DNA from 3 places in the Arthrobacter sp. Cza30 genome. Region 2 is predicted to be linked to each of the others. Evidence: riboswitches for the same ligand, from Rfam matches in the RefSeq annotation. Region 2 holds a riboswitch; each other region holds the start of a gene.
What was found. Region 2 has a riboswitch for glycine ahead of AC5RVZ_RS05120 (glycine cleavage system aminomethyltransferase GcvT). Riboswitches for the same ligand answer to the same signal wherever they lie in the genome.

Region 1 (5,464 bases), on a different contig from region 2:
GGTCGGCGTCGATGCGGCGCAGGTTCACGCCCTTGGCCTCCGCGGCGGCGGCGACTTCCGCGGCCTTGCCCGGAGCCTTCACCGTGAGGGTGTCGAAGAACCGGTCGGCCGCCAGCGCGTAGCCGGCGCCGGTGAGCGCGCCGGCCAGGGTGCGGGCGGCCTCATTGGCGTGCTGCGCGATCGCCTTCAGGCCCTCGGGGCCGTGGTAGACGGCGTACATGCTGGCAACGACGGCCAGCAGCGCCTGCGCGGTGCAGATGTTGGAGGTGGCCTTCTCGCGGCGGATGTGCTGCTCACGGGTCTGCAGCGCCAGGCGGTAGGCGGGGCGGCCGGCGTCGTCCTTCGAGACGCCCACCAGGCGGCCGGGCAAGGAGCGCTCCAGCCCCTTGCGGACGGCCATGTAGGCGGCGTGCGGGCCGCCGAAGAAGAGCGGCACGCCGAAACGCTGGGTGTTGCCGACGGCGATGTCCGCGCCCTGCTCGCCGGGCGGCGTGATCAGGGTCAGCGCCAGCAGGTCGGCGGCCACGGTGACCAAGGCGCCGCGCTCCTTGGCCTGCGCGATCACCGGAGCCTGGTCGAACACCCGGCCGGAGGCTCCCGGCTGCTGCAGCACGATGCCCGAGATGTCGCCGTCCGGCAGGCCAGCGGAGAGGTCGGCAACCTCTACGTCGAAGTCCAGCGCTTCGGCCCGGCCCTTGACGACGGCGATGGTCTGCGGCAGCAGGTCCGCGTCCAGCACGGTCTTGCCGGCGGACTTGGACTTGTTGGACCGGCGCATCAGCAGCACCGCTTCGGCCACGGCGGTGGCTTCGTCCAGCAGCGAGGCGTTGGCGATCGGCAGCGCGGTGAGGTCCTGGACCATGGTCTGGAAGTTCAGCAGCGCCTCCAGCCGGCCCTGCGAGATTTCCGGCTGGTAGGGCGTGTAGGCGGTGTACCAGGCCGGGTCCTCCACCACATTGCGGCGGATCACCGGCGGCGTGATGGTGTCGTAGTAGCCCTGGCCGATCATCTGCACGGCCGTCACGTTCTTCGCGGCGAGGGCGCGCAGGTCCCCGAGGACCTGGGACTCGCTGCGGGCGGCGGGCAGCGCCAGCGGTTCCTGCTGGCGGATGTCGGCGGGCACGGCCGCGTCCACCAGGTCGTCGATGCTGCCGTAGCCCAACTGCTTGAGCATGGTTTCCGCGTCGTTCCGGCGCGGACCAATGTGTCGGTCGGTGAAGGAGGCGCTGCCGGGCCGGGTAGCGCTGGTGGACTTAGCCGTCATGTGAGGAACTCCAGTTATCCCCGGCTGGGCGGACCATGCCGGTAGTGAAGGGTTCCTCCCCGCTCTGTGACTGAACCTGAGAGATTCCGCAGGCTGCGGCCCAGGGGGCCGCCTCCTGCTTGCACCGTCGGTGAGCCGGTCCTGAACGGTCCGGCTGCTTTCCAGAGTTGCCTCTCCGCGGCGGTACAGGGGCCTGAGAGATTCCTGGGGAGGTATTGCTCCTACGGCGCCTGCTGACTGGTACCCAGCAGGACTCTCCCGCCGCATGTCGAAGGCTGTATGCAGTTGTGTCTGACTCCTTGAATGGTAGTCCAGCGGCTGGCGGGCAACAAGGCGGCGACGCCCGACGGCGCGGTGTGCGGCCGCCGCGGGGGCGCCGGAACCCGCGTGGCCGCGGCTACGCTTCGGTGCGCGAGAGCATGCCCTTCACGTAGGCGGCCTGCCCGATGTGCTCCAGGCAGTCGTCCAGGACGCTGACCAGCCGCACCCCCAGGCTGACGTGCGGGTCCCACCGGGTGTCCACGATCCGGTCCAGGTCATCCTCGCTCAGCCCGGCGAGGTACTTCAGGGTGCCGGCATGGACGTCGTCGTAATAGCCGCGCAGCAGGTCGGCCGATTCGACCCGGACGGCCGCTACCTGCTCGGACGTGTGGCCGTAGCCATGGTCTTTTCGCGGCAGCGGCAGGTCGAACCGCTCCGCCCAGCCGGTCAGCCAGTACTGGTCCGTGCCGGCGACATCGGCAATATGGTCGTCCTGGATGCGCGTCAGATGCCAGACCAGCCAGGCGATCGAGTTGCTGTCGCCGCCGGGCCGGGTGGCCAACTGTCCGGCGTCCAGCCCGTCCAACACGAAGTGGACGCGTTCCTGGATCCTGCCGTAGGCATCTGCGAGCAGGTCGTTGAACTTCATGGCGCCTCCCGCCGGTCGACTGTGGCGCCAGCTTACCGGCCGGGGCCGCGGCGAGGAATGCGTGCCCGCCGGCAGGGGGGGCGGTCCCGGTGCCCGCGCATCCGCCGCCCGGACCGCCTGCCACCCGGCGGTCAACTGTAATCGGCCGTGATGGTTCGATCTCGGCCATTGAGCCGCATTGTCCCGCCGTAGGGCACGATCCATTGCGGACGGGTATGGCCGAACGGGACTCCGACGCAGACGACGGCGTGGTCGTTGTAGCGCTTCATCTCGGCGAGGACTGCATCGCGTTGCGCGGCGCGGAGCCGTGCCCGCTCCTCCGCCGGCGGGACCGTACCGTGACTGCTCACCGGCGGCCGGGCGACGAGCACTCCTTCCACGGCCGAGAGGACGCCCCGTTCCCCCAATGCCCGGACCCATCTCTTGACCCACGCTGCCGGAGGCAACTCCTCGCTGGTTTCAAGGATCAGGATCGACCCCTCGAGGGCTTCCCGAGGCGGAAGCCGGTCGGCCATGGCCAGCTGATCGATGACTTCCAGGCAGCCGCCCCACGTGCGGCCGGTCGCTTCCCGCTCGGGCCCCGCCCAGGTCCACGGCTGCGTGGGTTCCCGTTCGCCGAAGTCGACAAGGGCTTGCGGCGTCAGCCAGTCCGGCCCGAAGTCCTCGGACTCTCCCGGGTCCATAATTTCCAGCTCACCGCCCGTCAACAGCGCGGCCTTCAGCGAGGCGAGGTGCTGGTCGTCAATGTGCGGTCCGGCGCCGAGGTGCACCTGGGTCGAGCCCCCGTAGTAGCCCGCTATCCCGAGCGACCACAGCCAGTTCAAGAGGTTCGTGTTGTCGCTGTAGCCCATGAAGATCTTGGGGTTCGCGGCGGCGAGGCCGGCGTCCAGATGGGGAATGAGGGCTACCTGGTCGTCGCCGCCTATGGTCGCGAGGATGGCCCGGATAGCCGGGTCGGACAAAGCGGCGTGTAGATCCGCGGCGCGTTCCGCGGCGGAAGCGCCAAGCTTCCGGGTCGTCGGGTATTCCACGGGGACCAGCCCCGTTTCGGCGCTGAGTCGACGCATCGCCTGCTCGTGGACATCCGGCGCGAACCCCGGGGCAGCAAAGGACGGGGAGAGAACCGCGACCCGGTCACCGGGCTCAAGCTTGGGCGGGGATACGCGGGCATGGCTCGGCATTTCCCCATCCAACCACGGGCTGTGCCTAAGCGGCCGCTATTCATCCCGGGCCGAATCCTCCAGATAGCGGGGCCGCCCCACGATGACCAGGCCCACGGCCAGGATGAGCAAGGCACCGCCCAGCAGTCCGAAGGAGGCACCCCAGCCGCCGCTGGCCTCGCGCAGCAGCCCGAACATCAGCGGGCCGGCGCAGGCGACCGTGTAGCCGATGCCTTGCGCGAACCCGGAGAGCCGCCCCGCGCCGGCCGTGGTGCGGGTCCGGAGGTTCACCAGCAGCAGGGCCAGCGCAAAGGTGCCCTGGCCGAGCCCCGCCAGGGTGATCCACAACCAGGTGCCGAACGAGGGTGACAGCAGCAGCCCGGCGTATCCGGCCGCGTAGAAGCCGATGAACAGCAGGCCCAGGCCCAGCGGATTGCGCAGCCGCCCGGCGATCAGCGGCACCACCAACAGGCTGGTGGGCAGGCCCAGGATGGCGTAGTAGGCCAGCATGGTGCCCGCCGTCGCGGGCAACATCCCGCTGTCCACCAGCAACGGCGGCAACCACGTGAACATGGCAAACATGTTCGACAAGGTGCCGGCAAACACCAGGGCGAGGCCCCAGGCGACCGACGAGCGCCAGACGCGGACCGCCGTCGTCCCGACGGAACCGGCCCGGGCTTCCGCTGCGGGCCACGAGGCTTCCGCAGCGGGCGGCCCGCCGGGCCCTGCGGGGCCGGACCCAAGCCCGGGGCCGGACCCAGGCCCGGGGCCGGCAGCGCCGGGGCCAACTCCCGTACCGGGACCAACGGCAGGCCCGGGACCGGCCGGCTGCTGGGCGCTGCCCTCATCCGGCGGATGGATATCCAAGCCGCCGGGCCTGTAGGGCTGCAGCACCAGGCGCGCGGTGCGGCGGCGCCAATGTTCCGTCCACGCGGTCATCAGCCACGGCACGAGGGCGGCCACGCTCACGGCCGCCCACACCCCGATCGAGAACCGCCAGCCCGCAGCCTGCTCAAGCGGCACGGCAAGCAGCGGGCTGAGCGCCGTGCCGACCGCCAGCAAGGTCACGTAAAGCGCGGTGATGAGGCCCATCCGGTCCGGGAAATAGCGCTTCACCAGCGGCGGCAGCAAAATGTTGCCGATCCCGTAGCCAACCATGGTGAGGCCGGACAGGATCAGGAATGCCGGCACATCGGAGACCATGGCGCGGCCCAGTTGGCCGACGGCGGCCATGCCCAGTGCCACGAGCAGCAGCGCTTCCATACCGATCCGGCGCATCAGCAACGGAACGGCGAACCCGGCAGCGGCGAAGGCGGCGGTGGGCAGCATGCCCAGCACACCCGTGGAGGCCGTGCCGAACGGCAGATCCGCGGCAATATCCGCCAACACCGGCGACACGCCGGAGACAGCCAGCCGCAGGTTGAGCGCCAGCAGCAGGACGCCGACGAGCACGGTCAGCCGGCCGGCAAATGGGGCGGGCGGCCGCCGAGCGGGGCCCGCCCCTGGGCGGGCATCCGGAGGCGGCGGGGAATCGGGGCTCGGTGGGGCGTCGGCGGTCAGTTGTGCGGGCGAGGGCAAGCGTGGTCCATGGGTCGAAAGGCCGGGCGGGCGGCCGGGATCAAAACCGGCAAGGAATCACTTTATCCCGTCGCGGCCCGGCTGCCCGGCAGGCGGGCTAGGAACCCTCCTGGCCCAGCCCTTCGGCGAGGATCCAGAATGTCTGGCGCAGCCGCTCCACCGCCGCCTCGTGCTGCCCCCGCTGGAGGTACTGCACGGTCTCGCGCCAGCCGTCGGCCCAGAGAGGATAGGCGACGGCGTGTTGGAACAGGTGCAACCGGGCCAGCGAGCGGTCGAGCACGTGCATGTTAACCGCCCTCAGTTCCTGATGATCCGCCGCCCCAAGGATGACGGTTACCAGGCTGCCGACGGCGCGGTAGGCGCCCAGCACGTCCTCTCGGTCGATCGCCGCCCTCAGGTCGTCCGCCATCGCGGCCATGGTGTCGATCTCCTCAGGCGACAGCCGCGGGGCTGCCCGCTCGAACAGCGCAACTAGCACCACGCCCATCACATCCAGGAGTTGGATGGCCTGTTGGGGACCGGGATTGGCGATCCGGTGTTCGTGGCCGGTGG
Region 2 (5,464 bases):
CGAGCATGACGCGCTGTGCTGCGGCATCCGTTCCGATGTGGCGGGCCGCGAAGCCCGCGGGTGCGCCCGCCGGCGGCATGATGGTCTCGTTCACTCGGCGCCACCCGTGAGCGCGACGTACGCGTCGCGGTCGAGCAGGCCCGTCACCGTCGCGGCGTCGACGCTGATCTTCAGCAGCCATCCCTCGCCGAACGGGTCGGAGTTGACCAGCGACGGGTCGTCGACGACGGCGTCGTTGACCTCGACGACTTCGCCGCTCAGGGGCGCGTACAGCTCGCCGACGGACTTGGTGGATTCGATCTCACCCACGACGGTCGCCGAGGCCACGGCCGATCCCGCGGCGGGCAGCTCGACGAACACGACGTCGCCGAGCTTGTCGGCGGCGTAGTCGGTGATGCCGACGGTCGCGGTGATCGTCCCCGACGTGGTCGACGGGTCGCTGTCGAAGGCGACCCACTCGTGCTCGGCGGTGTACTTGAGGCGGCTGAGGTCGGTCACTTGTTCCTCCTGTAGAAGGGCAGGGTGGTCACGGTCGCGGGGATGCGGGTTCCTCGCACGTCGATGAAGAGCTCGGTGCCGGGGTCGCTGCACGCCGGGGACACCAGCGCCATGGCGATGGGATGCCCGAGCGTCGGGCTGAGGGCACCGCTGGTGATCTGTCCCACCGCGGTGTCGCCGTCCATCACGGCGTAGCCGGCGCGGCCGGCGCGGCGCCCCTCGGATGTCAGCCCGACGAGGACCGGCGCGTCGCGCGACTCGGCCGCGCCGAGCCCGCCCTTCCCGACGAAGTCCTCCTTGTCTGCGGCGACCACTCGACCCAGGCCCACCTGAGCCGGCAGGACGTCCAGCGAGAGTTCGTGGCCGTACAGCGGCATCCCGGCCTCGAGGCGCAGCGTGTCGCGTGCGGCGAGTCCTGCCGGGACGAGGCCGTGCGGCTCGCCGGCGCGCAGCAGCGCGTCCCACAGCGCCGGTGCCGCGGCGTTCGGCACGAGAAGCTCGAAGCCGTCCTCGCCGGTGTAGCCCGTGCGGGCCACGAACAGCGGGGCGTCGTCGAAGGTTCCCGACGCCCACGCGTAGTAGCCGAGCTCTTCGAGCGCCGGGCGCACGCTCTCGATGCCGGGGGTCTGCTCGAGGATGGCCCGAGCGCGGGGCCCCTGCACCGCCAGCAGCGACGCCGCGTCCGTGATGTCCTCCACCAGCGCGCGCGGCTGACCGGAGACGAACGCGAACGAGCCCTCCGGAAGCGGATCCCCCGGTCCCGGCGCACGGAACCCGCGCGCACGGTCGTCGAACGCCGCCGCGACGGCATCCCGGTTCCCGGCATTGGCGATCACGAGGAAGCGCTCCTGGGCGATGCGGTAGACGATGACGTCGTCGATGATCCCTCCCGCCTCGGCCAGCACGAGCGAGTACTTGGCCTTGCCGACGGCCATGGCGCTGACGCGGCCGGCGAGGGCGTAGTCGAGGAAGGGGGCGGCGTCCCGGCCGGAGATCAGGAACTCCGCCATGTGGGAGATGTCGAACAGGCCCGCGGCCGTGCGCACCGCGTGATGCTCGGCGAGGTCGGACGTGTACCGCACGGGCATGGACCAGCCGCCGAAATCGGTGAAGGACGCACCGAGCGTCGCGTGGCGCTCGTGCAGGGCCGTGGTGCGAGGTGCGGTCATGAGTTCTCCCGTTCGTGGGCGGGCAGACGCCGGACGGCGTCTGTGAACTCCCCCTCTGTCATAGGCCTGAGAGCTTCACCGCGGCATCCTCTTGTCGAAGGATGCCGGGGGTTTCACCGTCGGCGGATCCAGCGCGACCTGCTGCGCTCGAATCGCTTTCCAGAGTCGGCCGGGCCCGGACGGTACGCGTACCTGAGAGATTGGCGGGGAGGCTTGCTCCTTCGGTGCTCGACGATCGTGCTGCCGAGGCTCTCCCGCCCGGGTCATTGGCCGGTATTGACTTGCGGTGCCAGCATACCGGTCGGCGTCGTCAGCCGGTGCAGCGGCCGCTCGACACGGCGTCGCTCAGCGAGGGGGCCTGCTCGACGACGGGCGTGAGCTCGGCCATCGTTATGGCGAAGCCGCGGTCGGGGTCGTCCTCCGATCGCGCGAACACGACGCCGGCGACGGCGCCGTCGCCGGTGAGGAGCGGTCCGCCGGAGTTGCCGGGCCGCACGACGGCTTCGAGGGAGTACAGCTCCCGCGGGGCGAACGCCCCGCCGTAGATGTCGGGCACCGGCGCCGTCCCGGTCGAGAGCACCGTGGCGTTGACCATGGTGAACGGTCCGCCATGCGGATAGCCCTGCACCGCCGCGGCCGTCCCCGGCCCGAGCGTCTCCGAGAACGGAAGCGGTTCGGCGCTCAGGCCGTCCACCGCGATGACGGCGAGGTCGTCGACCGGATCGAAGTAGACGATGCGACCGTCTCGTGCGACGCCTCCCGGCAGCTCGACCACCGGCGTGTCCACGCCGGCGACGACGTGCGCGTTGGTGACGACGCGGTCGGGCGCGACGACGAAGCCGGTGCCGGTGGAGCCGCGGCCGCACGCGTAGGCGGTGCCCGAGACCCGGGCGACGGATGCCGCGGCCCGGGTGAGCTCGGGATCGTCCAGCGCGACCGGAGGGCCGACGGGCGCGGTGGCACCCGGCCCGAGGAGCTCGCCGAAGCGGGGCAGCCCGTCCTCGATCACGGCGCTGCGCAGTTCCGCGAGCGCCGCATCCATCGACGGGGGCGTGAGGGCGTCGAGGCCGCGCAGCACGGCCGACGAGCCCACCGCCGCCGACACCGCGGGGACACCGGCCACGGCGATGGCCGGCGCGACGAGAACCAGCGCGAGCGCCGCCGCCACGACGGATGCCGCACCGCCGAGCAGGCGCTCGATGACCCGGAGCTTGAGCCGGTCGGCGCCGGAGCGCAGCGCGCGCCCGATCGCCGCTCCCGCCGCGGCACCCAGGATGAGCAGGCCGACGGCCGTGGCGAGCACCGCGACGCCGCGCCACGCGGCTGAGGGCACCCAGGCGTTCACCATGGGGGTGAGCCAGAACGCGGCGACGGCGCCGGCGGCAAGGCCCGCGAGCGTTCCGATGCTCGCGAAGAACCCGCGGCGGATGCCGCCGATCAGCGCGCCCACCAGAAGGAGCACCACCAGCACGTCGACGACGATCATCCCCACCCCTTCGGCTTGTCCCGCCAGGGTACTGAGGTCGCCTGGGAGGCGGCCTCGATCACAACGTCAGGGACGGCGTTTGGCTTCTGGTCATGGTGACACTATGATCGAGCCGAGAGTAAGAGTCACGATGACCAGAACCGCCGCCCTTCCCACCCCGTCCGCCGCCGAGGCCGCGGCCGATGCGATCCGCGTCGCCGTCTCGACGGTGATCTTCACTCTTCGCCGGCTTCCCGGCTCCGCCGGCACCGCCGTGGTGCTTCCGCTCGTCCGCCGAACGCGGGACCCCCATCAGGGACTGTGGGCGCTCCCCGGCGGCTGGCTCGATGTCGATGAGAGCCTGGATGCCGCGGCATCGCGCACCCTCGCCGAGACGACGGGGCTCGCACCGAGCTACCTCGAGCAGCTCTATGCCTTCGGCGCCGTCGACCGCTCCCCCAGCCGCGTGGTCTCCATCGTCTACTGGGCCCTCATCCGACCCGACGAGGTGCCCGACGGATCCGTCGAGAACGTCGAGTGGTTCGATGCCTCCGCGCTGCCGCAGCTGGCGTTCGATCACAACGAGATCGTCGGCTACGCCCTGTGGCGTCTGCGCAACAAGGTCGGCTACAGCCGCATCGCGCACGGCCTGCTCGCTGACGAGTTCACCCTGGCCGAGCTCCGCGAGGTGTACGAGACGATCCTCGGCCGGCACCTGGATCCGGCGAACTTCCGCCGGCAGGTCGAGCACTCCGGCACGCTCATCCCCACCGACCGCTTCCGCACCGGCAGCCATCGTCCGGCGCGGCTGTACCGCTACAACCAGGACGTCGAGCTGGCCGACCGCGGTCCGCTCGACGCCCGTCCCTGATCACCGAAGAACGAAGGCCCGCCATGCCCGCCGTCAACATCGCCCTTCAGAGTCGCCCGCAGCGCGACGCCTCCGTCGATCACGCCATCCAGGCCATCGTCGCCGGCGCCTCGACCGCCGCGACATGCACCACCGATCTCGCCGCCGGGCCGTGGGACTTCGACATCCGCCCCGGCTACGGACCGGGGTCGTCGATGGGAGACGTCATCCCCACCGGCGCCCCCCGACAGGGCGAGCTGCCGCGGGAGTACCGCGAGGCCTCGGAGTCGGAGCTCGCCGAGCGGATCCGCGCCGCCAAGGCGACGCTCGGCGACCGGGTCGTGGTGCTCGGGCACTTCTACCAGCGCGAGGAGGTGGTCACGCACGCCGACTACGTGGGCGACTCGTTCCAGCTGGCCAACGCCGCGCTGGAGCATCCGGATGCCGAGGCGATCGTCTTCTGCGGCGTGCATTTCATGGCCGAGACGGCCGACCTGCTCTCGCGTCCCGAGCAGGCGGTGATCCTTCCGAACCTCGCCGCCGGATGCTCGATGGCCGACATGGCCGACATCGACCAGGTCGAGGAGTGCTGGGAGCAGCTCGCCGAGGTCTACGGGGATCTGGACGCGCCGGATGCCGAGGGGCGGGTGCCGGTCGTCCCGGTCACCTACATGAACTCCTCCGCCGCCATCAAGGGCTTCGTGGGTCGGCACGGCGGGATCGTGTGCACCTCGTCCAACGCCCGGACGGTGCTGGAGTGGGCGTTCGCGCGCGGGCGGCGGGTGCTGTTCTTCCCCGACCAGCACCTCGGCCGCAACACCGCCAAGGCGATGGGCGTGCCGCTCGAGCAGATGCCGATGTGGAATCCCCGCAAGCCGCTCGGCGGGTCCGATGCCGCGACGCTCGAGGACGCACGCGTCATCCTGTGGCACGGCTTCTGCTCGGTGCACCGGCGCTTCACCGTCGACCAGATCACGGCGGCGCGCGCCGAGCATCCCGGGGTCCGGGTGATCGTGCACCCCGAGTGCCCGATGGAGGTCGTCGACGCCGCCGATGAGGCCGGCTCCACCGACTACATCCGCAAGGCGATCGAAGCGGCGACCGAGCCGACGACCTTCGCGATCGGCACCGAGGTGAACCTCGTGCAGCGCCTTGCCGCGCAGCATCCGCAGCACGAGATCTTCTGCCTCGACCCGGTCGTGTGCCCGTGCTCGACGATGTATCGCATCCACCCCGGATACCTCGCATGGGTTCTCGAGGCGCTCGTCGCGGGCGAGCGGCCCAACCGCATCACCGTGCCGGCGGACGTCGCCGAGCCGGCGCGGCTGGCGCTCGAGCGGATGCTGGCCGCGAAGCCCCCTGCGGCGCCCGCCTCGCACGGGGAGAACGCGTCATGACGGCGCCCGCGCACGCGGTGATCGTGGGATCGGGCATCGCCGGACTCACCGTCGCGCTGCATGCCGTCGCGGACGGCTGCCGCGT
Region 3 (5,464 bases), on a different contig from region 2:
CCGCGTCGCCGAAGCCGCGGGTGGCCAGCGCCGGCGTGCCGATGCGCAGGCCGGAGGTGACCATGGGCGGCCGCGGGTCGAACGGCACCGCGTTGCGGTTCACCGTGATGTCGATGGCCGCCAGCAGGTCCTCGCCCTGCTGGCCGTCCAGCTCGGAATTGCGCAGGTCAACCAGGACCAGGTGCACGTCGGTGCCGCCGGTCAGCACCGTGATGCCCTTCTCCGCGACGTCCTGCTGCGACAGCCGCTCGGCCAGGATGCGTGCGCCCGCCAGCGTGCGCTGCTGGCGGTCGGCGAATTCTTCGGAGGCGGCAACCTTGAACGCCACGGCCTTGCCCGCGATGACGTGTTCGAGCGGCCCGCCCTGCTGGCCGGGGAACACCGCGGAATTGATCTTCTTGGCGATGTCCGCCTCGTTGGTCAGGATGATGCCGCCGCGCGGACCCGCCAGCGTCTTGTGCGTGGTGGACGTGACCACGTGGGCGTGCGGCACCGGGCTGGCGTGCAGGCCGGCGGCCACCAGGCCGGCGATGTGCGCCATGTCCACCATCAGGTACGCCCCGACGTCGTCGGCGATCCGGCGGAATTCCGCGAAGTCGAGTTCGCGCGGGTAGGCGGACCAGCCGGCGATGATCAGCTGCGGCTGGTGCGCGTGCGCCAGCCGCTCCACCTCCGCCATGTCGACCCGGTGGTCCTCCTCGGAGACGCCGTAGGCGGCCACGTTGTAGAGCCTGCCGGAGAAGTTGATCTTCATGCCGTGGGTCAGGTGCCCGCCGTGGGCCAGGTTCAGGCCCAGGATCGTGTCGCCGGGCTTGATCAGGGCGTGCATCACAGAGGCGTTGGCCTGCGCGCCGGAGTGCGGCTGGACGTTGGCGAAGCCGGCGCCGAACAGCTCCTTGACCCGGTCGATGGCCAGCTGCTCGATCACGTCGACGTGCTCGCAGCCGCCGTAGTACCGGCGCCCCGGGTAACCCTCGGCGTACTTGTTGGTCAGCACCGAGCCCTGCGCCTGCATGACGGCGACGGGGGTGTGGTTCTCCGAGGCGATCATTTCCAGCCCGGACTGCTGGCGGCGCAGCTCATTGTCGATCTGGGCGGCGATTTCCGGATCGAGGACACCCAGGTCCGCGTTCAGGCTGGTGCTGGCGACCGCCGTCATTGCCGCGGTCATGCTACTTCACCACCGTTGGCGGAGGCGTACTCCTCGGCGGAGAGCAGCGGGCCTTCCTCCGACACCTGGACGGTGAACAGCCAGCCGGCACCGTAGGGGTCATCGTTGATCACGGCGGGATCGGCCACGGCGTCGCCGTTGACTTCGATGACCTCGCCGGTCACCGGGGAGTAGAGGTCCGAAACGGACTTGGTGGACTCGATTTCACCGCAGGTCTCGCCGGCCGTCACGACGGTACCGACCTCGGGGAGATCCACGTACACGATGTCGCCCAGCGCCTCGGTTGCCACGGCAGAGACGCCGATCCTGGACGGGCCGGAACCGTCGGCGGCCACCCATTCGTGCTCCGCGGAGTATCGTAGTTCGGCGTTGACTTTGCTCACTGTGATGCCTTTCTTAACACGCTTTTGTTGAGGAGATGAGAGGAGGTCGCCTCGGCCCCTGTAGTGCACCCGTTTTTGTTCGCCGTGACGCTTAGTGCGCGGAAGCACGTGCGGACGGCGATCATGGCTTCGATGAAGCGGTCGCTGGCCGCCAGATCCCCGGACTCCTTGGCTCGAGGATCAGGGCGCCGGGCACCGGGAACGACGGGGCGGGGATCAAGGTGGGGCCAGGGCCGGCAACCAAGTCTTTGAATGTCTGCGGAGGACGCGCCGCTGCAGGTAGGAAGTCATGAGGAACTCCAAGATCGGGCCGGCCCGAGGGCTCGGCTGGGATTGGGGTTCCTCCCCGCTCTGTATCTGACCTGAGAGATTCCGCGGAGTGTGTTCCGCTTGCACCGTCGGTGAGCCAGGCTGCTGCCTGACTGCTTTCCAGAGTTGCCTCGCCGCGGCGGTACATGGGCCTGAGAGATTCCTGGGGAGGATTTGCTCCTACGGCGCCTGCCCGGATGGTGTGCGGAGAGGACTCTCCCGCCGCGGTTCGAAAGGCATTCAGTTGTGGGTGATTCGCCTCACACCCTACACGCAGGGCCGGTGGGATCCCAAATTGCCGCCGCCAAACATCGGGCCCCGTCGCCGCTCCAAGGTTTGCGCCGGCCGCCAATTCAAGGTCCCGTCCCGCTAGCCGTCACTCTCCGGTCCCGGCGGCCGCCACTCTCCGATCTCGCCGGCCGCCTCTCCGGTAGTGCCGGCACCCGTCCAGGGTCGCGTGCGCCGCTGCGCGTCCGGGAGAACGCCGATGCCTACACAATGAATGGATTCATCAGTATGCTTTCCGTTGATGTCGTCGAGAGGAAGGCTGATGACCAAGGCGCCGGTACCGCCGGGCCGTTGACAAGAGTCGACAGGTTTCGACAACGGGTTGGAACGAATGGCGCTTTGCGCCGGAGACGGAGATTTTGATGAGCAACGACATGGGACGCACGCCGCTATCGCCGGAGGAACTCGAATCGCAGTCCGGGACCGCGCTGCCGGACAAGGAAGTCGCGTCCATCCTGGATCTGAATGCCGATCTCGACCTGGCCATCGATGCGGCCGCGCCGATCGACCTGGCCGTCGCGGCGAACGCCAACGTGGCGGCCCCCATCGATGCCGCGGCCTCGGCCAACCTCCTCTCGGCCGGCTCCACGGCGCAGGCCCTGTCCGACCAGGGAGTCATCATCAACCAGGGCATCACCGCCGACGCGACCGCCGAGTCCACCCAGGACAGCACCATCGACCAGGGCAATGACACTGTGGAGGATGCCGGGACTACGGCCGGGTCCGCTGCCGGGACGGGCGCCGCCGTCGGTGATTCTGGCCTTGCCCAGAAGGCCACCGGGCAGGAGGCAACTGCCCCTGCGCTGCTTCCCGACGGCACCCTGCCCGACACCGGATCCGTCACGGAAGGCCTTGGGTCGACCCTCGACGGGAACCTGCTCAACGTCAACGTTAATCTGGCCGCGGACGCCGATATTGCCGCCCCGATCAACGGCGCCGTTGCCGCCAACGCCAACGTTGCCGCGCCGATCGACGCCGCGGTGGCCGCGAATATCGGTTCGGTCGACAGCAACGCCGTCGCGGTGGCGCAGCAGGACGCCATCATCAACCAGCAGATTGACGGCAGCGCCGAGGCCAGCGCCGGCCAGCAGTCCGATCTCGAACAATAGTCCCTGAATGAGCATCAGTCCGAGCCGGCCGCCGGCCAAGAGTGACCCGCTGCCCGGCGGCCGGCCGGCTGCCCCTTCGGTTGACGTCCCGACGCTGGCCGAGGGCGTGCAACTCCTCGGACCGGCACAGGGATCCGGCTACCGGGAGCCGCCCGCCCTGGTCCGGCGCGCAGACGGCCAGACGCTCCAGCTCACCCCACTCCTGTATGCGGTCCTGGAGGGCGTGGACGGCTCCCGAAACCTCGACCAAATTGCCGAACACGCCGGCGAGACGTCCGGCCGGCTGATCACTGCCGGAAACGTGCAGACCCTGATGGAAAAGCAGCTGCTGCCGCTGGGCCTGCTGCGGCTCGCGGACGGCTCGCAGCCCGAAGTCAAAAAGGCCAGCCCGCTGCTGGGCATGCGGTTCCGCTACACGGTCACGGATCCCGCGCTGACCCGGAAGCTGACCGCTCCGTTCGCCGTCCTCTTCCACCCGCTGATCGCCCTGCCCGTGACCTTGGCCTTCCTGGCGGCGTGCTGGTGGGTGCTCATGGTCAAGGGCCTCGGCTCGGCAACGCACCAAGCCTTCGCCAACCCCGGGCTGCTGCTTTTGGTGTTCGCCATCACCCTCCTTTCGGCCGGCTTCCACGAGTTCGGCCATGCCGCCGGCGCGCGCCGCGGCGGCGCAACCCCGGGAGCCATGGGCGTGGGCCTGTACCTGATCTGGCCCGCCTTCTACACCGATGTCACAGACTCCTACCGGCTGGGACGCGGCGGCCGGCTCCGCACCGATCTGGGCGGCCTGTACTTCAACGCCATCGTCGTGGTGGGCACGATAGGCGCCTGGTGGCTCACCGGGTTCGACGCGCTGCTGCTGGTGGTGGTGACCCAGATACTGCAGATGGTGCGCCAACTGCTGCCCCTGGTCCGCTTCGACGGGTACCACATTCTCGCCGACGCCACCGGGGTTCCCGACCTGTTCCAACGGATCAAGCCCACCCTGCTGGGGCTGCTGCCCTGGCGGTGGTCCGATCCCGAACCCAAGCTGCTCAAGCCCTGGGCCAGGGCCGTCGTGACAGCCTGGGTCCTGGTCACGGTTCCGCTGCTCCTGTTCTGCCTCGTCATGATGGTGGTCTCGCTTCCCCGGATTTTGGGGACGGCCTGGGCCAGCATCATGGACCAACAAAGGCTGCTGGCCGCCGCCGGTTCGGACGGCGACGTCGCCGGAATGGCCGTGCGCGTCCTGGCGATCACCGCCGTCGCGCTTCCCATTCTCGGGATTGCCTACATCCTGCTGCGGATGGCCCGCCAGCTTGGCACGGCGGTCTGGGCGAAAACGCGTGGCCGGCCGCTCCGGCGGGTGACCGCGATGGCCGCCGCCGCGGCCGTTCTCGCCGGCCTGGCCTGGGCCTGGTGGCCCGACGACGGAGCCTACCGCCCGGTGCAGCCCTACGAACGCGGAACCCTGTTCGATGCGGCGGCTTCCTTCGCCCCGATATCACCGGCGGGGCTGGCCGAAGGCCGCTCAGGGCAAACGGTGGCGGCGTGGCCCTCCGGTACTGATCTGCCCACGGCGGAGGATCCGCAACTGGCCATGGTCCTCGTTCCCCGCGACCTGCAGGCCGGGCAGCAGGAGACCGCTACGGCGGCCACCGGCGAGGATTTACAGCACGACGGCGGTTCCGGCACCGCCGGTTCTGAAGCCGGCGCCGGCACACCGCCGGCCTGGGTCTTCCCGTTCGACCGGCCGCTGGCCCCCGAGGAGGACGGAAACCAGGCCCTTGCCGTCAACATTGAGGACGGATCCGTGGTCTACGACGTCGCCTTCGCCCTAGTGTGGGCCGAAGACGGGCCGGTGGACGCCACGAACGAGGCCTACGCCTTCGCGTCGTGCCGGGGCTGCACGGCAGTCGCCGTCGGCTTCCAGGTTGTCCTGATCCTCGGCCAGGCCGACGTCGTCGTCCCCCAAAACCTTTCCGCGGCGGCCAACTACAACTGCGTCGAGTGCCTCACCTACGCGCTCGCCAGCCAGTTGGTCCTCACCTTGGACGGCCCGCTCAGCGACGTCGGCATGGAGAAACTGGCAGCCCTGTGGGAGGAGATCGCGGCCTACGGCCGGTCGCTCGAAGACGTCCCGCTGGATGAAATCCAGGCCCGGCTGAACGACTACAAGATGCGCATCCTTGGCATCATCGAACGGGACGCCGCCATCGGTGACGGCA

Region 1: another riboswitch for glycine. It lies ahead of gcvP (aminomethyl-transferring glycine dehydrogenase); the one in region 2 lies ahead of AC5RVZ_RS05120 (glycine cleavage system aminomethyltransferase GcvT).
Region 3: another riboswitch for glycine. It lies ahead of gcvH (glycine cleavage system protein GcvH); the one in region 2 lies ahead of AC5RVZ_RS05120 (glycine cleavage system aminomethyltransferase GcvT).

The regions. Positions count from the first base shown of each region.
Region 1 is NZ_JBNHGA010000002.1:316,210-321,673, forward strand. Features, by position in the region: gene gcvP (aminomethyl-transferring glycine dehydrogenase) at 1-1,264, opposite strand, end outside; glycine riboswitch at 1,436-1,535, opposite strand; gene AC5RVZ_RS06745 (mycothiol transferase) at 1,662-2,174, opposite strand; gene AC5RVZ_RS06750 (S66 family peptidase) at 2,306-3,355, opposite strand; gene AC5RVZ_RS06755 (MFS transporter) at 3,392-4,786, opposite strand; gene AC5RVZ_RS06760 (GntR family transcriptional regulator) at 5,010-5,464, opposite strand, start outside.
Region 2 is NZ_JBNHGA010000001.1:1,114,061-1,119,524, reverse strand. Features, by position in the region: gene gcvP (aminomethyl-transferring glycine dehydrogenase) at 1-79, opposite strand, end outside; gene gcvH (glycine cleavage system protein GcvH) at 91-498, opposite strand; gene AC5RVZ_RS05120 (glycine cleavage system aminomethyltransferase GcvT) at 495-1,667, opposite strand; glycine riboswitch at 1,713-1,836, opposite strand; glycine riboswitch at 1,838-1,934, opposite strand; gene AC5RVZ_RS05115 (MarP family serine protease) at 1,978-3,153, opposite strand; gene AC5RVZ_RS05110 (NUDIX hydrolase) at 3,284-4,003, shown strand; gene nadA (quinolinate synthase NadA) at 4,027-5,379, shown strand; gene nadB (L-aspartate oxidase) at 5,376-5,464, shown strand, end outside.
Region 3 is NZ_JBNHGA010000002.1:648,190-653,653, reverse strand. Features, by position in the region: gene glyA (serine hydroxymethyltransferase) at 1-1,171, opposite strand, end outside; gene gcvH (glycine cleavage system protein GcvH) at 1,168-1,554, opposite strand; glycine riboswitch at 1,994-2,095, opposite strand; gene AC5RVZ_RS08335 (peptidoglycan-binding protein) at 2,514-3,260, shown strand; gene AC5RVZ_RS08330 (zinc metalloprotease) at 3,268-5,464, shown strand, end outside.